2 linked regions of the Robiginitalea biformata HTCC2501 genome follow. The protein of the gene in region 2 interacts with the protein of the main gene of each other region in a pairwise test. Links are inferred from orthologs where the notes say so. Each region holds a gene or a part of one and is shown on either strand. Other genes may lie near its edges.

The links.
Region 1: the proteins of ung (region 2) and RB2501_RS14105 interact in binary tests that used the Escherichia coli proteins (3 or more experiments, as listed by UniProt). The link is inferred for Robiginitalea biformata HTCC2501 from one-to-one orthologs.

What each region holds. Positions count from the first base shown.
Region 1 is NC_013222.1:3,175,493-3,186,872, forward strand. The notes cover bases 2,243-5,131. They hold RB2501_RS14105 (nucleoside-diphosphate kinase), read right to left. Parts: upstream 3,954-5,131; coding sequence 3,531-3,953; downstream 2,243-3,530. Other genes in these bases: recF (DNA replication/repair protein RecF), read left to right, coding at 2,243-2,439; RB2501_RS14095 (hypothetical protein), read left to right, coding at 2,420-2,953; RB2501_RS14100 (DUF721 domain-containing protein), read left to right, coding at 2,940-3,233; RB2501_RS14110 (DHH family phosphoesterase), read left to right, coding at 4,057-5,076; gldI (gliding motility-associated peptidyl-prolyl isomerase GldI), read left to right, coding at 5,073-5,131. Outside these bases: ribH (6,7-dimethyl-8-ribityllumazine synthase), read right to left, coding at 1-473; RB2501_RS14085 (tetratricopeptide repeat protein), read right to left, coding at 475-1,242; more of recF, read left to right, coding at 1,360-2,242; more of gldI, read left to right, coding at 5,132-5,633; RB2501_RS14120 (peptidylprolyl isomerase), read left to right, coding at 5,638-6,759; RB2501_RS14125 (aminoacyl-histidine dipeptidase), read right to left, coding at 6,808-8,271; RB2501_RS14130 (DUF3810 domain-containing protein), read left to right, coding at 8,304-9,455; RB2501_RS14135 (amidohydrolase family protein), read left to right, coding at 9,596-11,380. UniProt on the Escherichia coli protein: Major role in the synthesis of nucleoside triphosphates other than ATP. The ATP gamma phosphate is transferred to the NDP beta phosphate via a ping-pong mechanism, using a phosphorylated active-site intermediate.
Region 2 is NC_013222.1:2,489,326-2,500,609, reverse strand. The notes cover bases 5,786-8,578. They hold ung (uracil-DNA glycosylase), read right to left. Parts: upstream 7,619-8,578; coding sequence 6,953-7,618; downstream 5,786-6,952. Other genes in these bases: RB2501_RS11010 (endonuclease MutS2), read left to right, coding at 7,769-8,578; RB2501_RS11020 (substrate-binding domain-containing protein), read left to right, coding at 6,008-6,880; RB2501_RS11025 (nucleoside phosphorylase), read left to right, coding at 5,786-5,997. Also shown: RB2501_RS11055 (OmpA family protein), read right to left, coding at 1-76; RB2501_RS11050 (lipocalin-like domain-containing protein), read right to left, coding at 80-562; RB2501_RS11045 (alpha-ketoacid dehydrogenase subunit alpha/beta), read right to left, coding at 722-2,719; RB2501_RS11040 (isopenicillin N synthase family dioxygenase), read left to right, coding at 2,814-3,764; RB2501_RS11035 (translation initiation factor), read left to right, coding at 3,771-4,109; RB2501_RS11030 (DUF1835 domain-containing protein), read left to right, coding at 4,197-5,129; more of RB2501_RS11025, read left to right, coding at 5,131-5,785; more of RB2501_RS11010, read left to right, coding at 8,579-9,943; RB2501_RS11005 (thiol-disulfide oxidoreductase DCC family protein), read left to right, coding at 10,062-10,514; RB2501_RS11000 (flavohemoglobin expression-modulating QEGLA motif protein), read right to left, coding at 10,549-11,284. UniProt on the Escherichia coli protein: Excises uracil residues from the DNA which can arise as a result of misincorporation of dUMP residues by DNA polymerase or due to deamination of cytosine.

The sequences.
Region 1 (11,380 bases), 690 kb from region 2 along the record:
AGGGCAGCCATTTTCAGGGCAGCGATTGCCGCCTCGGCACCCTTGTTGCCGTGCCGCCCCCCGCTCCGGTCACGCGCCTGTTGGATGGTATCGTCCGTCAGGACGCAAAAGACAACCGGGACATCCTGCCGGACATTCAGGTCTTTGATGCCCGCAGCCGCCGCCTGGCAGACAAAATCAAAATGGGATGTTTCCCCCCGGATCACGCTCCCGATGGCGATGACTGCGTCGGGGCGCTCCCGTTCAATCATCCGCTTGCAGCCAAAGGTCAGCTCAAAACTTCCCGGGACATTCCATCGCAGGATACGGTCGTCCGCCAGGCCGCAATCGATAAGTGTTTCATAAGCCCCTTTAAAAAGAGCTTCAGTAATTTCTTCGTTCCATTCGGAAACCACAAGGCCAATACGCATCCCCCCCGTATCGGGAAGCTGCTCCTTGTCGTAGTGGGAAAGGTTCTTCCCGGAGGTCGCCATCTCAGCTGCCTTTTTTGGCCATCCCGATCAGGGCTTCCACCCCGGACGCCTGTGCGGATTGCGGATATTCGTCCCGGATTTGGCTGAAATAGCCGAGGGCCGTATCGTATTCCTGCATCTCCAGGGCAGTGATCCCGGCTTTCTGCAGGTAGAGGGGCGTGGTAAAATTGTTCGTGTCGTGCGCCAGGGCTTTCTCGTAATAGCTCAGCGCTTCGCCCGATTGCCCGAGTTCCAGGAAGGCATCGCCGATGGACCCCAGGCTTACCGCTCCGAGGATGGCATCTTCAGAAGTGTATCCCTCCAGATAACTTATGGCCTGCTCGTATTGGTCGAGCTGCAAATAGGACACCCCGGCGGCATAGCGCGCCAGATTGGCGGCTTCCGTCCCGGAATATTCATCGATAATATCCACGAGCCCGTATTTGCCGTCGGCTCCGTTGAGAGCCAGCGTATACAGGGAATCCGCAGCCGTATCGGTTTGCTGCGCCTGGCGGAAATACTGCAGGGGGTAGAACAATTCATTGCTGGCGGCTTCTTCGCGCGGTTGCTGGATAAATTGCTGGTACCCGAGATACCCCAGCACACCCACGGCAATTACCCCGATAACCCCCAGGATATAATTCTGGTTCCGGGCCACCCATTGCTCGGTTCTCGAAGCGCTGCTGTCCAGCGTACTGAATACCTCAGCGGTGGTACTGTCGTGATGCTCCTGCCCGGCTTCCTCGCCCTTGTTTTTGGGCTTGTATCCGCGCTTTTTGTATGTCGCCATTTTTTGTATTATTGGTCGCGCAAAAATACGAGTTTTATCCAAAACCGAAAGGCAAATTATTCCTTATTTTTGAATAATTTCCCCTGAACCTCCCACCCGGGTACCGAGCCGAATACCATGCATTTAAACCGCTTGTCCTTATTGAATTACAAGAATTTCGAGTCCCGGGATTTCAGCTTCGACTCCAAGATCAACTGCCTGGTCGGGCCCAATGGCATCGGCAAGACCAATGTTCTGGATGCCATTTACCACCTGGCATTCGGCAAGAGCTACTTCAACCCGGTTACCACCCAGAACATCCGCCACGGGGAGGATTTTTTTGTGATCGACGGGGTATTCGACAAGGAAGGGGAAGCGGAGCACATCGTCTGCAGTTTTAAAAAAGGGGTTCGAAAAGTACTCAAGCGGAACGACAAGGCCTATGACCGGATTTCCGACCATATCGGGACTGTGCCCCTGGTCATCGTCTCCCCGGCCGACCGGGACCTGATCCTCGAGGGGAGCGAAACCCGCAGGAAGTTCCTGGACGGGGTGATTTCCCAATCGGACCGCGGCTATCTGCAGGATGTGCTGGATTACCAGAAGGTACTTTCCCAGCGAAACGCGCTGCTCAAATATTTTGCAGCCAACCACCGTTTCGACAGCGAAACCCTGGAAGTGTACAACATGCAAATGGCAGCCCTCGGTAGCAGGATCCATGGGAAACGCGCAGCTTTTATGGAGGAATTCCAGCCGATATTCAGCGAGCAATACCAGGCGATTTCCGGGGGGGACGAAACCGTGGGCCTGGCCTATGAAAGCCAGTTGGCAGATGCTCCCCTGGAGGAACTGCTGAGGCGGAGCCTGGAAAAGGACCGCGTACTCCAGTACACCACACAGGGCATCCACAAGGACGACCTCAGCATGACCATCGAAGGGCACCCGATCAAGAAGTTCGGCAGCCAGGGACAACAGAAATCCTTTCTGATCGGGCTGAAATTTGCCCAGTTCCAGTTTATGAAAGCCCGGCGCCCGGGCACCCCCATCCTGTTGCTGGACGATATCTTTGACAAGCTGGATGAAAACCGCGTGGCCCACATCATCAGCCTGGTGAACCGGGATCTTTTCGGGCAGATATTCATCAGCGACACCCATGCCGACCGCACCGAAGCGGTGGTTAAAAAAATCCACCAGAGCTATGCGTTTATCGAATTATAGAAAAATTGAGGCAACCCGCTCCGGGCCGGGGATGGCCTTCTCCGGGGAATGGTCGTTTCCAGGGAGACTCCCGGGGGGGACGGTACGCGCCCTGCTCGGGATAGGGTTACTGCTTCTGGCATTTTCCTGTTCCGGCGTCTCAAAGGCAGACCTGCACCACCTGGAAGGTTACTGGGAAATCCGGGAGGTTGAATTTCCGGACGGCAACAACAAGGAGTTCCCGGCGAGTCCCATGGTGGATTACTTCTCGATGCAGGGACGCAGCGGGTACCGCAAAAAACTGCAACCCCGGATGGACGGCACCTTTGAAACCTCGGACGACGCCCTGCCCCTGGAAGTCCTGGAAAGGGAAGGGCTTTGGCTGCTGCGGTATACCGGGGAGGAAGGCGACTGGGAAGAAACCCTCGTCGATCTCGGCCCCCAAAACCTGGCGTTGCGCGATCCGGCAGGGGTGGTGTACCGGTATGTGAGATATCAACCCTTAACAAACACCATTCCCGATGGCACGCAATGACGACAAACAGTCCCTGGGGGACGCCCTCCGGGATTTCCTCAAACAACGCGGCCTGCAAAAAGGCATCGACCAGGTAAACATCGCCGAGGCGTGGAACGAGGTCCTGGGGCCGGGAGTGGCCGGGTATACGCTCCGGGTACAACTGCGGGGCTCCACCCTGTATGTCTCCCTCGGTTCTTCCGTCCTCCGGGAAGAACTCAGCCTGGGAAGTTCCCGGATTATCGGTATGTTGAACGAGCGGATGGGCCGGGAGGTGGTTGAAAAACTCGTGCTCCGCTAATTTTTTCCTGCCGCCTCTGTTTCTCCCTTTGCGGCAGCCATTTTTAACTGCTGCAATTCCGCTCTCCGTGGCGACTTGTTGTCCCTGCTGCCTGCGCGCGCAGCACCTGCCCCCATCCGGCATCACACTCCATAGAAGTGGCAGCATGGAAAATTGAGTTGGCGGTGGGAAATATACAGGTCGCGGAAGGGAAAATAGAGGTCGCGGAAGGGAAATAAAAAAACCCCGGTCAGGGCCGGGGTTTTAGGCAAGGGCTATTGCCCCTCCCAATAGGGTTGTGCTGTTAGGGTTGTGCTGTCAGGAATAGATTTCCCTTCCTGAGAAGTGGAAAGCCCCTTCGATCTCCGCGTTGGCATCACTGTCCGAACCGTGGATGGCGTTCTCGGCTATATCGGAGGCAAAGAGTTTGCGGATGGTTCCCTCGGCAGCCTCGGCGGGGTTTGTGGCCCCGATCAGCGCCCGGAAGTCCTCTACGGCATTGTCCTTCTCCAGGATGGCCGAAACGATCGGTCCCCGGGTCATAAAATCCACGAGCTCGCCAAAAAATGGCCGCTCCTTATGGATGGCGTAGAACTCCTCGGCATCCCGGCGGCTCAGCTGCGTGTACTTCATGGCGACGATACGGAATCCCGCGGCGGTTATCTTTTCCAGGATCGGGCCAATATGCCCGTTTTCCACCGCATCCGGCTTAATCATCGTGAATGTTCTGTTTCCGGTCATTTTTAGAAATTTTGGGCAAAAGTACATTTTCTTGTTGCAACCACCAACATAAAAGCAACCGACCCGCCCGGTCTTCTCTTTATTTAATTATATCTTTGCACGCATGAATACCGAAGATGCCCGAACGCTGCGGCACTGGTTGTCTACCCCCCAGCGCATCCTGCTGATACCCCATAAAAACCCGGATGGCGACGCCATGGGCGCATGCCTCGGTTTACAGCAATTTCTATTGGGATTCCAGGATGACGTGGTGGTTGCCTGCCCGAACGAATTCCCGGCATTCCTGAAATGGATGCCCGGTGCAGCGGACGTAATCCTGCATACCAAAGACCCCGAAGGCGTGGCGCGTCAAATCCGCGAAGCCGACCTGATATTCACCCTCGATTTCAACTCCCTGGACCGGACGGGTGCCATGGCGGAGGCGCTGGAAACCACCCGGGCCCGGCTGGTCATGATTGACCACCACCAGAGCCCGGGAGACTATGCACACCTGACGTATTCGGATCCAAAAATGAGCTCCACCTGCGAGATGGTGTACCGCACCATCCAGGCGCTGGAGGGTGAAGGGAAGCTGTCTGCGGACGGGGCATCCTGCCTCTATGCAGGGATCCTTACGGATACCGGGTCGTTTAAGTTTGCATCCACCACCCCGGAAACCCTCCGGGTGGCTGCCAGACTCATGGACTGCGGGGCAGACCATGTGGAGATCCACCGCCAGATCTTCGACACAAACCGTCCCGAGCGACTCCGCCTCCTGGGCATTGCCCTGAATAACCTGAAAATCCTCCCTTCCTTCCGTACGGCCTATATCACGCTGTCCCAGGAAGAACTGGATCAATGCGATTTCCGAAAGGGGGATACCGAAGGCTTTGTCAATTACGGGCTGTCCGTAGACGGGGTTGTACTGGCGGCGATATTTATCGAGAACCGGGAGGAAGGGATCGTTAAGATATCCCTGCGCTCCCGGGGTGCATTCTCCGTCAATAAGATGGCGCGGGCCCATTTTGAAGGCGGGGGCCACATCAATGCCGCAGGGGGACGAAGCGCGGAAAGCCTGGAGGAAACCGCAGCCCGGTTTGAGTCCCTCCTGCCCGATTACAAACCCGAACTACTCGCTGTATGAAGACGCGGTTTGCCGTTATCGCCTTGCTGCTACTCGCCCTCGGTTGCGGAGAACCCGAAGTCCGTTGGCCCGTGTCCCGTCAGGGCGGCTCCTTCCTGAAGCTTTCGGCCGAGCGGAACAAACGGCTCCTGGAACAGGAGCAGGCACTCCTGGACCGGATCATCGAAGCGGACAGCCAGCATACCTACCTCACCAGCCAAAGCGGATCCCGGTACTACTACCTGCAACAGGCCCCGGGGGATGGGTACACCCCACAACCCGACGACCTGGTGACCCTTACCTACGATATCCGGACATGGGACAACGATTCCATCTACCCGGAAACCGAAATCGGGTTGGTCCGGTATAAAGTGGACAAACAGGAATTGTTCCCGGGGCTGCGCAACAGCGTGAAACTTTTACAGGAAGGAGAAAGCGCCGTGTTCTTCTTTCCTTCCTCCCTGGCCTTCGGGTACCACGGGGACCAGGAACGAATCGGGCCGAACCTGCCCGTCCAGAGTACCCTAACAATTGTAAAAATCGAAAAACAATCGGATTCCGAATCATCCAATCCCTAATTCTATGAAACAGACATTCTCATTACTCCTGCTGATCGGCCTGCTGGCCACGGGCTGTAAATCCAATCAATATGCCGATCTGGGCGACGGGCTCTACGCCGAAATGCAGACCAACCAGGGGGAAATTATCCTCCGGCTGGAATACGAGCAGACTCCGGTTACCGTAGCGAACTTCGTGACCCTGGCCGAAGGGACCAGCCCGTTTGTCAGCGAGGAATTCAAGGGAAAGCCCTATTACGATGGGGTTACGTTTCACCGCGTGATGAAGGATTTTATGATCCAGGGGGGAGACCCCACGGGCACCGGCCGGGGTACGCCCGGGTACCGGTTTTCCAATGAAATCGTGGATTCCCTGGTCCACGACCGAAAAGGCATCCTCTCCATGGCCAATTCCGGGGGAACCAAAACAAACGGCAGCCAGTTTTTCATCACCCATGCCCCGACGCCCTGGCTGGACGGCATCCACACGGTATTCGGGGAGGTGGTCCAGGGGATCGAGGTGGTGGATTCCATTGCAGCCGTCCCTGTAGACCCCGCCAGCAACAAACCCCTGGATTCCGTGGTGATGGAGACCGTTGAAATTGTACGCAAAGGCCGGGACGCGAAGGACTTCGACGCCGTGGAGGTGATGCGCAACTACTTTGCCCAGGAGGAGGCTGCCGAAGCGGCCCGCCGGCAAAGATTACAGGACTATGTAGCGGAATTCGCAGACCAGAAAGCCCGGGCCGAATCCCTGCCCTCCGGGCTGCAATACCTGGTCCTGAACGAAGGGGAAGGTCCCAAACCGTCCATCGGGCAACGGGTACTTGTCAATTATTCCGGCTGGCTCGAAGACGGGACGCTGATCGACAGTTCGGATGAATCGGTGGCACGGGAATTCGGGGAACTCGACCGTCTGATGCAGATGCACCGGGGCTCACTGACCCCCTACCCGATGCCCTACAGCCCGGATACGCAACTGATCGCGGGCTTTAAGGAAGCCCTGCTGCTGATGGAAGTGGGCGACAAATGGCGGGTGTTTATCCCCTCCCACCTGGCGTATGGGGACCAGGGCAACGGCCCCGTGCCTCCTGGGGCCGACATGATTTTTGACCTGGAAATAATCGAAATCGAGGGTAGCGAATAACCGCAGAACGGACAGGGCTTTAATCCCTATCAGGGAGCGGACAGGGCGTTAGTTCCTTTCAGGAATATGCGCCAGTACGTCCGTGAGCAGCTTCCAGAATTTGGAGGTTGAAGGGATGCTGGCCCGCTCATCCGGGCTGTGGGCTCCCCGGATGGTCGGCCCAAAGCTGATCATGTCCAGGTCGGGATACTTGTCTTTGATAATTCCGCATTCCAGGCCGCCGTGCCCCGCCAGAATCCGAGGGGGTTCCCCGAAAAGATCCCGGTATCGCTTTGTCACGAGTTCCAGGATGGCTGAATCCGGAGCGGGTTCCCACCCGGGATATTCCCCGCTGGTTTCCGTCCGGAAACCCGCCAGGGTAAATACGGCCTCCAGCTGCCGCACCAGCGCCTCCTTGGCGCCTTCACGGGAAGACCTGGCCAGGCAACCTATTTGGATTTCGCCCGATCCGGCGGCCACCCGGGCCACATTGTTGGACGTTTCCGTCTGACCGGGGAATTCCGCACTCATCGCGACCACCCCGTTGTGCAATCCCAACAGGCAGCGCAACAGGCGGCCGGCATCGTCTTCGGGCAGCAGGCCCCCGGTTACATCTGCCGGGGACATGGTAATCTCCAGCCCGGGTTCCAACTGCCGGTTTTCCTCCAACAGGGCGGTCCGTTCCCTCTCAAAAGCTTCGCGGAATGCACTTTCCCGGTCCGGGTTCAGGGAAAGGACTGCACGGGCTTCTCGGGGGATGGCGTTGCGCAGGGTCCCCCCGGTAAGGAGGTGTAGCCCGCAGGCCCCGGCATCATAGCAGGCGTACAAAAGCCGGGCCAGCAATTTGTTGGCGTTTCCAGGACCCTTGTGGATGTCCATGCCGCTGTGCCCGCCCTGCAGGCCCAGGAGTTGAATTTCATATCCCCTCCAACCTGCGGGAACCGCTGCTGCCTCATATCGGGAGGTCCCGGTGACGTCCACGCCCCCGGCACAGCCCACACTGAGCTCGTCGTCCTCCTCGGTATCCAGGTTCAGAAGGATTTTTCCCTTGAGCCATCCGGGTTGAAGGCCTTTGGCCCCGGTCATCCCGGTTTCCTCATCGATGGTGAACAGGGCTTCCAGGGGCGGGTGGGCCAGGTCGTCGGACTCCAGGACCGCCATGATGGCGGCAACCCCCAGGCCGTTGTCTGCCCCCAGGGTTGTTCCGCGTGCACGCACCCAGTCGCCATCCCGGTACATCCGGATACCTTCATTATCAAAATCGAATTCCGTGGCGTCGTTCTTCTGGTGCACCATATCCAGGTGGGCCTGCAAGACCACGGGCGTACGGCCTTCCATGCCCTTGCTGGCCGGCTTGCGGATCACCACGTTGCCCACGGCATCCCGCCGGGTCTCCAGCTCCAGGTTCGCCCCGAAATCGAGGATAAACCGGATCACCCGGTCTTCCTTCTTGGACGGGCGCGGGACGGCGCTCAGGGATTCAAAGTGTTTCCAAACCGTTCGGGGCTCCGCCCGAATAACCAACTCTTCCATAGGGTATCGTTTCAATCCGCCAAAAATACGGAATGCCCCACAGCCTCACGAGCGAATTGGCTATTTTTGCGGGCATGCGCAACCGGATCAAAAATATCCTGGCCCTATCCCTCCTCCTGCAATGGGTGCTGGTGCGCTTTGCAGCCAGCTCCCCCCAATGGGTGGAAAAGTGGTACAGCCGGGGGCTCTACCCCTACCTCTCCGGGTTCTTCCGCCGAATCTACGGGTGGATTCCCTTCTCCGTGGGCGACCTGGTCTACCTCGGATTACTGGCGTTCCTGTTCTGGTGGCTCTTTCGCAAGCTGAAAACTGTCCGCAGGCGTATCCCGGGATTTCTGCGGGACCTCCTTGCGGGGTTTGCCATCCTGCACGGCACTTTCTACCTGCTTTGGGGGCTGAATTATTTTCGGGAGCCCCTGGGGGCGGCCCTGGGGATGTCCGAGGAATACTCCCGGGAGGAACTCCTGCAGACAGCCGAGTGGCTTGCCGCCCGGTCGAATGCCCTGCAGGAGACGCTTGCCGGGGATACCCTCACCCCGGTACGCCTGCCCTATTCGCAAGGGGAAATACGGGAAATGACCGTGGCGGCTTACCAAAACATCTCCGGGGATTTCCCGGAATTTACCTACCGCCATCCCAGCCTGAAAAACTCCCTGATCAGCACCGCACTTACCTATATGGGATACGGGGGGTACCTGAACCCTTTTACCGGGGAGGCACAGGTCAACGGGCGCCTGCCGCTGTTTCGCTACCCGGTGGTCTGCGGGCATGAAGTGGGCCACCAACTGGGCTATTCAGCAGAAAACGAAACCAATTTTATCGGATACCTGGTCACCCAGAAGAATCCGGACCCGTACTTCCAGTATGCGGCATCCGCCTACGGACTGGGGTACTGCCTGGCGGAAATCAACCGCGTGGACAGCCTGGAGCGCAAACGGATTACCCGCGGGCTCCATCCCGGGGTCCGCGCCAACTACGCCGAAATGCAGGAATTTTGGGGGGCGTACGAAAATCCGTTGGAGCCGGTCTTTAAAGCCGTGTTCAGCAAATACCTGGAGGCAAACCGTCAGGCCGACGGGATCGCCAGCTACAACCGCGTGGTTTCCCTGCTGGTGGCTTACCACAGGCGGGAGCTGGAGGTATTGCCGGGGCCGCCGCCATCGGCCCCGGCTCCTGAAGATTAAAGCCCGCTCTGCCTCGCACGGGCAGGCATTCCTTAACCCGGGCGGGTATTCCTTAAATAATTGTTAAAGTCCCGCGGGCATCCGGGGGGGCCGGCCGATTGTCCTATTTTTAGTCCGCTAATTCAAAACTACCGCACCACATGAAATGGAAATTAACCCTCCTGGCCTTTCTGGGGCTGGGGATGTTCGCTTTTGCCCAGGAATACTTCCCAAAAAACGACGGCGTTAAAGCGACCAATGACAACTACACGGCCCTGACCAATGCCCGGATTTATACGGCACCCGGTCAGGTAATCGAAAACGGCACCCTTTTGGTCCAAAACGGCAAGGTGGTCCAGGCCGGCACTTCCGTGCAAATTCCGGACAACAGCGTGGTAATCGACCTGAAAGGACATTCAATCTACCCCTCCTTTATAGACGTTTTTTCAGGCTTTGGGATGGAAAAGCCCAAACGGGCCCAGGGGTCCGGCCGGACCGCCCAGTACGACGCCAGCCGGGACGGCTTCTATTGGAACGACCATATCCGTCCGGAACAACAGGCCATTGCAGCCTATTCCTTTGACAAGGGCAAGGCCGCTTCCCTGCGCAAAGCCGGGTTCGGGGTGGTGAACAGCCATGTGCAGGACGGTATCGCCCGGGGTACGGGGGTACTGCTCACACTGAGCGAATCGGACGACGATGCACGCCGGGTCCTGGACGACGAATCGGGCCAGTATTTCTCCTTTGAGAAAAGCGTGACCTCCCGCCAGTCCTACCCGACGTCCCTGATGGGCGCCATGGCACTGCTGCGGCAGATGTACCACGATGCCGACTGGTATGCCCGGGGGAATACCTCGAATACAGACCGGTCTTTGGAAGCGTTAATAGCCAACAAAGGGCTTGTACAGTTCTTTGCGGCGGGCGACAAGGACAACGTCCTCAGGGCGGATGGGATCGGCGACGCCTTCGGGGTCTCCTATGTGCTGCTCGCCGGCGGACAGGAATACGAGAATATCGAACAGATCAAGGCCACCGGGGCTTCCCTGGTCGTGCCGCTGGATTTCCCGGAAGCCTTTGACGTCTCCAACCCGTACGAAGCCCAACTGGTGAGCCTGGAAGATATGAAGCACTGGAACCAGGCCCCGACCAACCCGAGGGTACTCGCGGAGAACGGGGTTTCCTTTGCCTTCACCCTGCACGGGTTAAAAAACGAATCGGACATTTTCAAAAAAGTCCGCAAGGCCATGGCCCACGGCCTTACCGAACAACAGGCCCTGGAAGCACTCACTACCGTGCCGGCGCGCCTGTTGGGTAAATCCGCCGAAATCGGGTCGCTGCAGCCGGGCAGGCTGGCAAATTTCCTGGTTACCTCCGGACCCGTTTTTGACGAAAATACTACCCTGTACGAAAACTGGGTGCGCGGGAAGCGCGAGGTGCTGGAGGATATGAGCCGGAAAGATATCCGGGGTACCTATTCCCTGGCCGCCGGGGGCAAAACGTATTCCCTTGAGATCTCCGGGAAGGCGGCTGCCCCGAAACTCAAAGTGATGCGGGACACGGCCCAACTCAAATCCAGCCTGAGCTACTCGGGCGACTGGGTGGACCTCAGTTTCAACGACTCGGGCGAACGCTACCGGATGACGGCCCGGGTGGCAGCAGGCTCCGACCATCTTCAGGGGAAAGGTGTTCTGCCCAACGGGAATTCCACCCGAATGACCGCCCGGATGACCCAGGCCTTTGAGCCGGAGGTAGCCGAAAAGTCCTCCGCAGAGGAGGATGCCCCGGAGGTACTTCCCCTGACCTATCCGAATGTCGGATATGGCTTCACCAGCCTCCCGACACAGGAAGATGTCCTCTTCCGGAATGCCACGGTATGGACGAGCGAGGATGCAGGCGTATTGGAAAATACGGACGTACTGATCCGCAAAGGGAAGATTGCCCGTATC
Region 2 (11,284 bases):
TTTTAACGGTATTGCAACCGAATACGAGCCCGAGGATCAGCATCCAGCTCGCCATGCGCATACGATAGGTTTTCATGGATTATTTTTTGATAAATTGATATACAACGCTCACAGGCTGGCCGTCTACCCGGACATTGGAGCGCATTTGCATTTCGGTGGCCGTCAGGTTTTCGATTGTCAGCCGGTACCCGTAGCCGCCCGAGATGTCCTTTCGGTTTTCGTCGATGAATTTGAACTGGAAGGTCGGGTTGTAGCTTTCAGGTTGCTCAATGACAGACCAACGGAAAAACCGGTCGCCCCCATTGCAGAGACTGCCGGACTCAATGGTATAGCGCCCCGTGCTGTTGTTGTCGCGGAAATACCATTCGCTGCCTTCATAGCATATGGCATCGGCATCGTCAAACAGGGTTGCCTTAAATGTCCCTTCGTTATTGGCGTAAACGATATCCGTGAGGGTCCACGTACCGCTTATCATGTTGCGTTTTTCCCGTACGGCTTTGGAAACGGAGCAGGATTGGATCCCCATTGCCACCAGGAGTATCATTGGGAGTATGCGTTTCATAAATGATTGTTTTGTTCGAATATATACGGTCTAAGCCCGTTTCCGGACGTTGCCTATATCGAAAGATGCGCGAAATCCCGGTAGAAACTTTGCCCGATCCGCAGAATTGTGTCCCCGCTAAAATCGTAAAGGGGGAAGCGTGCCGCCGGTTACCCCGCCTCAGTAAGCAATCAGTTCTTCCAGGGCCCGGCGTAACCGCTTTTTTGGCAGGAAACCCGCTTCCAGGTTACGGGCAAAAGGCACGGGGGTTTCCAGGGAAGCCACCCGGCGAACCGGCGCGTCCAGGTATTCAAAGCAATGTTCGCCTATCATGGCGGCAAGGTCCGAACATACACCGCCAAAGAGCGTGTCCTCCTGCAGGAGCAAGACCTTCCCGGTCCGGCGGACGGATTCAAATACCGTCCCGGTGTCCAGCGGGCAGAGCGTCCGCAGGTCAATTAGGTCGGCATCGGTGACCCCCAGCGCATCCAGGGCTTCGATAGCCCAGTGCACCCCGGCGCCGTAGGTGATTACGCTCAGGCCCTCCCCTTCCCGTAAACGCGCTGCCTGCCCGAAAGGTATGGTGAAGTAATCCTGGGGCACATCCCCGTATAGCGACCGGTAGAGACCCTTGTGCTCAAAGAACAACACCGGATTCGGGTCCTCGATGGCCGTGGCGAGCAATCCCTTGGCGTCGGCCGGGAATGCCGGATAAGCAACTTTAAGGCCGGGGACTTTGGTAAACCAGGCCTCGTTGGTCTGGGAGTGAAACGGACCCGCCCCCACTCCGGCACCGCAGGGCATCCGGATCACCACATCTGCCGGCTCCCCCCAACGGTAATGCACCTTGGCCAGGTAATTGACAATCGGGTTGAACCCCGACGTGACAAAATCCGAGAACTGCATCTCGACCACCGCTTTCATACCCCCCAGGGAGAGCCCCATGGCCGTGGAGACGATACCCGATTCGCAAATGGGTGTGTTCCGGACCCGGTCTGTCCCAAACTCCTCCGCAAACCCTTCCGTCACTTTAAAGACTCCACCGTATTCCGCAATGTCCTGCCCAAGGAGCACCAGGTTGTCGTGCCGCTGCATACTCTGCCTGAGTCCCTGAGAGACGGCATCTACCAAGCGGATATTATTTGCATTTAATCCTTTTTCAACTTGTTTAAATACAAATGGTTTAAACACATCATTTAACTCAATACTTTCATTGAATTCAACAGCGGGTTCTGCAAATGCCTCGTCCAAAGCGTTATCAATCTCCTCCTGAATTTCCTTTTTAATCCGCACCTCGCGAACTTCGCTGAGGACCCCGGACTCCCGAAGGAAGGCCGCGTAGTTTTCCAGCGGGTCCCGTTTCCCCCAATGCTCCATCATCTCCTCCGGGACGTAGCGCGTGCCGCTGGCTTCCTCGTGTCCGCGCATCCGGAAAGTTTTAAACTCCACCAGGACCGGACGGGGTTCCTTCCGCATACTGGCGCATAGTTCGCTGATTCTCGCGTAAACCTCCTGGATGTTGTTGCCGTCCAGAATATGCGATTCCATCCCGTAGCCGGCGCCCCGGTCGGCCAGGTTTTCGCAATTATACTGCTCGGAAACGGGGGTGGACAGCCCGTACCCGTTGTTTTCTATGCAGAACAGCACCGGCAACCCCCATACCGACGCAATATTCAGGGCTTCGTGAAAATCCCCCTCGCTGGTGGCTCCTTCCCCCGTAAACACAGCCGTCACCCGACTGCGCCCCTGTAAAAGGTCCGACAGGGCAATCCCGTCGGCCACCCCCAGTTGCGGGCCCAGGTGGGAGATCATGCCGACAATCCGATGCTCCATACTCCCAAAATGGAAACTCCGGTCCCTGCCCTTGGTAAATCCGTTAGCCTTGCCCTGCCATTGGGCAAACAACCGGTTCAGGGGTACGTCCCTGAAGGTAAACGCCCCCAGGTTCCGGTGCATGGGAAGGATGAATTCCTCGGGCTTCAGGCTGGCCGCCACACCCACTGCAATGGCCTCCTGCCCGATGCCGCTAAACCATTTCGAAATCTTCCCCTGACGCAGCAGGATCAACATCTTTTCCTCAATCAGCCGGGGGCGCAACATTTCCCGGTAGAGTCTGAGCTGCATCTCGCGGGGCACTTGGAAGGTTTCGTAGTCGAAAGCAAGCGGGGTCTTTTCCATAGGGTATGCAATGGGTATTTACCCACAAATCTACATATTCGCCGGCAGGATGGCCTATTATTTTATTAACTTTGGGCCAGTAAAAACGCAGCCTATGAACCAGATTCCCAGTGCCGACCTGCGCGACTTCATCTCCGGGGACCCCCAGCGCAAAAACGCCTTCGTCGAACAGCTCGGCGGGGCATTTGAAGACATTGGCTTTGTAGCGCTTAGCGGGCATTTCCTCTCGGAAGAGCTCGTGGAGGAGCTCTACAGTCAGGTGAAGAATTTCTTCAACCTGCCCCAGGAGGTCAAGGCCAAATACGAAATTGAGGGCATAGGAGGCCAGCGGGGGTATACCTCCTTTGGAAAAGAGCACGCCAAGGGGCGAAAAGCGGGCGACCTGAAAGAATTCTGGCATTTTGGGCAATACGTGGAGGACGACCCGGAGCTCGAAGCGGAATACCCGGATAATGTCTTGGTTGAAGAATTGCCGGAGTTTAACAAAGTGGGCCGGGAAGCCTACAAGATGCTTGAGAAAACCGCGCAGTATGTTTTACGGGCCCTTGCGCTCCGCCTGGAATTGCCCGAGAATTATTTTGACGAATTCATCCACAACGGGAATTCCATCCTGAGGCCCATCCACTACCCGCCCATCACGGAGGAACCCAAAGATGCCGTCCGGGCAGCGGCCCACGGAGATATCAACCTGATCACCCTGCTCATGGGCGCGCACGGCAAGGGCCTGCAGGTACAAAACCACAAGGGCGAATGGATCGACGCAATTGCCGCCCCGGACCAGCTGATGATCAATGTGGGCGATATGCTATCGCGCCTGACGAATAACCGGCTGAAATCGACGATCCACCGGGTGGTCAACCCGCCCCGGGAACTCTGGGGTACTTCCCGCTATTCCATCCCGTTTTTTATGCACCCCATCAGCACGATGCCCCTGGATTGCCTGGAGCACTGCATCGACGAGGAAAACCCGAAACGCTTTGAGGACATCACCGCGGGGGAATTCCTGCACGAACGGCTGGTGGAGCTCGGCTTGGTGAAAAAATAGCTGCACATGGACCTGCGAGATCAACTGAAAAACCTGTTTCCCGACCACGAACCGGAACCGGAATCGGAATCCGATTCGGGGAATCCCGACCCAAACCCCGTTTGGCTGCAGGAAGACCCCATCCGCTGTATTTACGAGAAGCGCCGCGGCAAGCCGGTAACGGTCCTTGAGGGCTATACGGGTGCCGATTCGGATTTCGCTTCCCTTACCCGGGAAATCAAGAAGCACCTGGGGGTTGGAGGCTCCTACAAGGACGACCGCATCCTCATACAGGGCGACTGCCGGGACCAGATTATGCAACTTCTTAAAAGCAAAGGTTTTAACGTAAAGCGGGTAGGCGGATAATCCGCCGGGTATCTGTTAATTAGTTTTGCTTTTTATCGACGAAGTATTACATTTACTCGATAGAACCGCAACCAAAACAGTCCGAAAATGAGTTCCCAATTGCACATTACCAACGGGGATAATTTCACCCAGCGATTACAAGAACTGAAGTTGAAGGGCGACATTATCACCTGGCGGGAGATGCTGTGCGAGGGGAAGACGGAGACCAATGTGGGCAGCGAAGCCTTTTGGAAAACCCGGTTTGAATTCCTCCACAAGAACTACAACGTCAGCAAATCCTGGTTCATCGAAAAAACGCTGAAGGAATACCGCTCGCTCTGCAACCACAAACAGCAGGACGAGATTATTTTGTGGTTTGAATACGACCTTTTTTGCCAGATCAACATGCTGGCGGTCATCAGCTGGCTGAAAACGCACCGGCGTCACGCCCGGATCACGCTGGCCTGCAGCGGCGACCAGGAATCCGACGGCAAGTACCACGGCCTTTCCGAATTGAGCGAGGAACAAATCCACAAACTCTTCGACAAACGGGTAGAACTCTCACAGGACGATATTGAATACGCGGACTACGTGTGGCAACTCTACTGCAGCGACAACCCGATCCGGCTGGAAAACCTGACGGATTTTGAGAATTACAAATTTGATTACCTGGAAAACAGCATCCTGGTCCACCTCAAGCGCTTCCCGACCATCAGCAACGGGCTTAACGAGTTGGAAAACCGGGTCCTCCAGGTAGTTGCCGAGGAGAAACCGAAAAGCAAGAAAGCCCTGATGAAGTCCCTGCTGACCAACCAGGGGTGGTATGGTTTCGGCGATTCTCAATACGAACGCATCCTATCCAGTCTCAAGCCGCTCTTTTCCTCTATCAGCCCTGCGCGGCTCAATAAAACCGGCAAGGACATCCTGGACCGGAAAACGAGTTATTACTCGATGATCCGCGATAGTGATGCCTACCTGGGCGGCGCCCTGAAATACAACTTCCTTTACAATTCGGATTCCGGGCGCATCCTAAAGCTCTGATATGTCCCTGGAGCCCTCCGAACTCATTTTGAATGCGGATCGCTCCGTCTACCACCTCAATCTACGGCCGGGGGATCTCGCCGAAACCATCATCCTGGTGGGCGATCCCGAACGGGTCCCTCAGGTCTCACGCCATTTTGATTCCGTTGAATTCTCCGTGTCCAAGCGCGAATTCACCACGCACACGGGCACGTTGGGCAAACAGCGCCTGAGTGTCGTTTCCACGGGCATCGGAACGGATAATATCGATATTGTCCTGAACGAAATCGACGCGCTTTTCAACATTGACTTTGAGACCCGGCAACCCAGGGCGGCGACAACCCGCCTTCGCCTGGTCCGTATCGGTACCTCCGGGGCGCTGCAAAAGGATATTCCCGTGGATTCCTTCGTAATCAGCGAGTATGCCATCGGGTTTGACGGCTTGTTGCACTACTATGACAGCGAGCACCTGCAACGGGCAGATATCCAGTACCGCTTTCTGGAGGCGATGCAATGGTCTGTTATGAAAGCGGTGCCCTACGTGGTGACCCCCGATCCCGGGCTTACGGATTTATTGAGTACGTCGGAAGTCATCCGCGGGATGACGGCTACCAACCCGGGGTTTTACGCCCCCCAGGGCCGCAGGTTGCGCCTGCCCCTTCAACAACCGGACTGGTTGGCCCGGATGGCTGAGTTCCGGTTTGGGGACCTCCGGATTACCAATATGGAGATGGAAACAGCTGGCATCCTCGGGCTGGCCGGCTTGCTGGGCCACCAGGCCGCCTCCCTGAGCGCTATCCTGGCCAACCGGGCAAACGGGGAGTTTTCCGAAGACCCGTCACGGACTATCGACCGGTTGATCACCCGCACTTTGGAAATCCTGGTATAAATTGAATTCTATGGAAAATATGGCACGAATAGCCGGAGTCCCGGAACATTTCAACCTGCCCTGGCACCTCGCACTTCAGGACGGCGCCTTTGCCCGACAGGGCATCCACCTCGAATGGACGGATGTGCCCCAGGGAACCGGGCGCATGTGCGCCATGCTCGAAGCAGGGGAGACAGATCTCGCCCTGATACTCACTGAAGGATTTGTCAAAGCGGCTTCCGGGGGGCTGGATGCCGTCATTGTCCAGGAATATGTGGGATCTCCGCTGCAATGGGGCATCCATGTGGGCAGTAAAAGCGATTTCCAGGAGGTCGGAGAGCTTCAAAACGGCCGGGCGGCCATCAGCCGGTACGGAAGTGGCAGCCACCTGATGGCTTATGTCCTTGCCGGGAACATGGGCTGGGATACGCAATCCATGGGTTTTGAGGTGGTCGATACCCTGGACGGGGCAGTTAGCGCCCTGTCTGCGGGAGAAGCCGATTATTTTATGTGGGAACGGTTTACCACCCAGGCCCTGGTCGATTCCGATGTGTTCCGGCGGGTCGGGGTCTGCCCAACCCCATGGCCTTGTTTTGTTTTGGTTGCCCGAGGCGAATATGCGCGTTCAAAGCCCGGGGTCCTGCAAACCCTGCTGCAGGTCATCAATAGCTACACCTCTCGCTTCAAAGCCATCCCGGATATCGACCAGACCCTGGCGCTCCGGTATGATCAGAAATTGGAGGATATACGTTCCTGGCTAAAAATCACCGAGTGGAGTCAGCAACAGGTTGAAGTACATGTTCTTGATAATGTAATCAATACATTATTTGAATTAAACTTATTGTCCAACAATATCAGGAAGGAGGATTTCTTATGGGAGCCCACCTCCGGGAATCCCAAATAAACCCTTTCTAGGCGGGGAATTTTCCCGGGATGCACGCCCGTAAAGGCGGCCTGCTCGTGCAGGAGCCTCCAATCACCATTCGATTGGGCTCCTCCCCCCCGCTTCCAGCAATTCATTTGTTTTTCTGAAGTGGCCGTTGCCAAACCACAGCCCCCGATTGGCACTCAGCGGGGACGGGTGGCCCGAGGTCAGGATATGGTGTTTCGCCGCGTCGATCAGGGGTGCCTTGCGCTTGGCAAATCCGCCCCAGAGCAGGAACACCAGGCTGTCGCGATCTTCCGAAAGCCTAGTGATTACCGCATCGGTGAAAATTTCCCAGCCCTGTTTCTGGTGGCTTCCCGCCTTGTGGGCGCGAACGGTCAAGGTGGCGTTGAGCAACAACACCCCCTGTCGGGCCCACCGGCCAAGATCCCCGCTCTGCGGGCAGGGCTGCCCGAGATCCCGCTCAATTTCCCGGAATATATTCACCAAAGAAGGCGGATGGCTTAGTCCCTCGCGAACTGAGAAGCACAGCCCGTTGGCCTGCCCCGGTCCGTGATAGGGGTCCTGACCGATGACAACCACTTTGACAGCATCGGGATCGCAGTGGGAGAAGGCTGCAAAGATCTCCGCCCCTTTCGGGTAACAAGTGTGCTCGTTGTATTCCCGACGGACAAAATCGGTGAGTTTCCGGAAATAGGGTTTCTCAAATTCCGGTTGCAAAAGCGGTTTCCAGGCCGGGTTTATGCGTACTTCCATGAGGAATCAGTTGGTTTTTCAGGGAGACGGGGCTATTCGGCGAAGGTACAAAATACCCGGCGGAAGACGGGCGGGCGCGCCGTCCTTTTCAGCAATTCGCCATTCCGCTTTTTACCGGCATTGACTACCTTTGCCAGGTTGCCTGTTACGATGAAGAAAATCACTGCAAAAACGCTTGAAGACCTGGAATTCCCGGAAATCCGGAAACAACTCGAGGCATTCTGCCATACGGGCCCCGGCAGGCAGGCGGCCCGGTCGGTTACCCCTTTCCGCGATGCCGGGCTCCTGCAGGATAGCCTGGCTCGCGCCTCGGAATACCTGGCGTCGTTTGAAAACGACAACCAGATCCCGAATCACGGGTTTGAACCGGTAGACTCCTTCCTGGGGATGCTCAAGGTGGAAAACAGTTTGCTGCCCATCGAGGCTTTCCGGCATATGTCCGATTTGGCTGGTTTGATACGGGACCACCAGCGGTTTTTTAAAAAGTTTGCAGACTATTATCCGTATCTGAACCAATGGGTTGCCCGGGCGGAATTCCACGCGATAATCCCGGAGCGAATCGGCGGGGTGATTGACCGTTTCGGGGAAATCCGCGACGACGCCTCGGACAATCTGCGGGAGATCCGCCGGAAAATGGAACAGGCGCGGGCCGGAATCAACAAGAGTTTCAATTCCGCCCTGTCGCGCTACCAGCAAGCGGATTACCTGGACGAAATTCGGGAGTCGGTGGTCGAGAACCGGCGGGTACTCGCGGTGAAAGCGATGTACCGTCGCAAGGTAAAGGGCAATGTGCTTGGCACTTCCAAGACCGGCAGTATTGTCTATGTCGAACCGGAGGCTACCGAACGGCATAACCGGGAACTCCAATTGCTGGAACTCGACGAAAAGGATGAAATCCACAAAATCCTCCGGGCCCTGGGAGCCGATTTAAGGCCTTTTATTCCGGATCTGGCCACCTACCAGGATGTCATGACGGAAATCGATCTGACGGCAGCTAAGGCACGTTATGCGGCATCTTACGGGGGGATCCTCCCGGAGATCAATTCGGATCGGAAGCACTACCTCCGCGATGCCTACCACCCGTTGCTCCTGCTCAGCAACCGGAAACAGGGCCTGAAAACCTGGCCCCAGACCATCGGGATGCACCCGGAGAACCGGATTATCGTAATTTCCGGGCCGAATGCAGGCGGGAAGAGTATCACCCTGAAAACCATCGGACTCCTGCAGGTGATGCTGCAAAGCGGCCTGCTTATCCCCGTCCACGAGCGAAGTTCCTGCCGGCTCTACGATCAGGTGCTCACCGATATCGGCGACAACCAGTCTATCGAAAACCACCTGAGCACGTATTCCTACCGGTTGAAAAACATGAACCGCTTCCTGCGAAAATGCAATGCGGAAACCCTTTTCCTGATCGATGAGTTCGGCACGGGCAGCGACCCGGAACTCGGCGGCGCCCTGGCGGAAACCTTCCTGGAAACCTTCTACGAACGGGGCTCTTTTGGCGTGATCACCACGCACTACGCCAATTTAAAGGCATTGGCGGGGGAATTGCCCCATGCCAGCAATGCAAACATGCTCTTTGACCGAAAAACCCTTGAGCCGGTATTCAGCCTGGAGGTGGGCCAGCCGGGGAGCTCCTTCACGTTTGAAGTAGCCCAGAAAAACGGCATCCCTTTCAGCCTGATCAACAAAGCCAAAAAGAAAGTATCCCGGGGCAAGGTGCGATTCGACGAGAGTATCGCCAAACTCCAGAAGGAACGCAGCAAAATGGCTAAGACCGGGGACCGGCTTCAGGAAGAAGAGAGCAAAGCGCGGGAGGAGGCCGAAAAGTTGGAGACCCTGAACAGCAAATTGAAGGAAAAACTCAGCAGCTACCAGGAGCTTTATGATTACCACCAGCGGATGATCCACCTGGGCACCCGGGTGGACAAGGCGGCCGAACGGTATTTCCGGGAGAAAAAGAAGCGCCCGCTTATCTCTGAGCTCTTGCGCATCGTGGAAACCGAGAACAGCAAGCGCAAAAAGCCATCGGCTGAATCCCGGGCCGAGATCAAAAAGAAAGAGCAGGCCAACCAACAGATTAAGAAGGAGATAAAGGAGATACGAAGCCAAAAGGCTGCGAAAAAGAAACAGGAAGAAAAGCGCAAAAAGTCCCGGCCGAAGCCCGTGCTGAAGGTGGGCGACAGGGTGCGGCTGCAAGACGGCAAATCCGTGGGCAGTATTGACAGCATCGAGAAGGACAAAGCGATTGTCAACTACGGCATATTTACCACCAATGTGAGTGTGGACCAGTTGGAATTGGTGGAAAAAGGCAAGAAGGGGTGATACTGCATATGCAGCCGGGTAGCTTCATTTAATCTGTGGATATAAAGCGGCGATTTATCCTATTAGGGGTACCCCTCCCCGCCCCTCATTCAAGATAATTTAGCCCTCCGCAAATTCCATGCAGCAGAAATCGCAAACCCCGACGTATCTTCGCGACATGGATTTCCCTGAAGGCAAAAAAATCATCCTGTTCGACGGTGTTTGCAACCTTTGCAACGCTGCAGTCCAGCGCATCATCCAGCGAGACAGGCAAGATGTTTTCCTGATGGCGCCGTTGCAGGGGCCAACAGCCCGGGAACTGACCCGGGAAAGGGGCATTGACACGGAACAGGTAGACTCCATCATCCTGATCGACCCCGGGGTAGCCTATTACATCAAATCCGACGCCGCTCTGGAAATTGCAAGGGACCTGAAGGGGTACCGCTGGCTGCCGTTCCTCACCGGCTGGATCCCGCGTGCGGTTCGCGACTGGGTTTACGACCTGGTGGCTCGCAACCGGTACGGCTGGTTCGGCAAACGGCAGGATTGCATGCTGCCCACCCCGGAAATAAAGGAAAAGTTCCTGGATTAATGGATGCATCGGGCCTTAACAGCCCAATGCCCCGTTATTTCAGGTTGTTAAGGATAAAGTCCAGTGTGGGATTGGTATTGCGCTTATCCCGAAAACTCAGGCAGTCGTGCGGCCCTTTCACGGCCAGGCCGATGTCCTGCAGGTAGGCAATCTGCTTTTCGAAATCCAGGGCAACCTTGCCGGTGAGCATCCGGTCCATGGATTCCTCCCGCAAATAGCGCTTATAGATCTTGCGCAACCCACTCAGGTAGAGCCGGTCTTTGGTGAAACCACCCCCCCGATGCGCCCTCAGCGTAATCGTAAATGCCGCATCCCGGTCCAGCTTATACTGGTTGTGGATCAGATCGAAGGTATCTGCAAAGCTGTAACCTTTACTTAAACTATCAGATGCTAATACCCTGTATGATATCTCTTTAAGTCTTTTTAAAGTAAGGGCGCCGCCCATGTATTCGCTGAAAACGGCCAGGCCTTCCTGGGTCTCCACGTTTTTGGGCAATCCATTGGAAAATATTTTCAGGGGTTGCGCCAGCCCGTTGAAAGTTGTGACCAGGTGCACCCCAATTTCATGGTGTGCCAGGGTGAGCAACTGGTTATCGCTGAACCGGGCGTTCCGCTTGATAAGCAGGCTGCGGCTGCTATTGCTCACCATGGCCTCCGCCGCAATATGCGTCGAGAACCGGATGTCCAGAGGAAAATCGTATTGCTTTGCGAATTTCTCAAAGTAGGCCCGGGCCGCTTCCGGGCTGTGCCGTTTTTCCATGTTCCCGAAA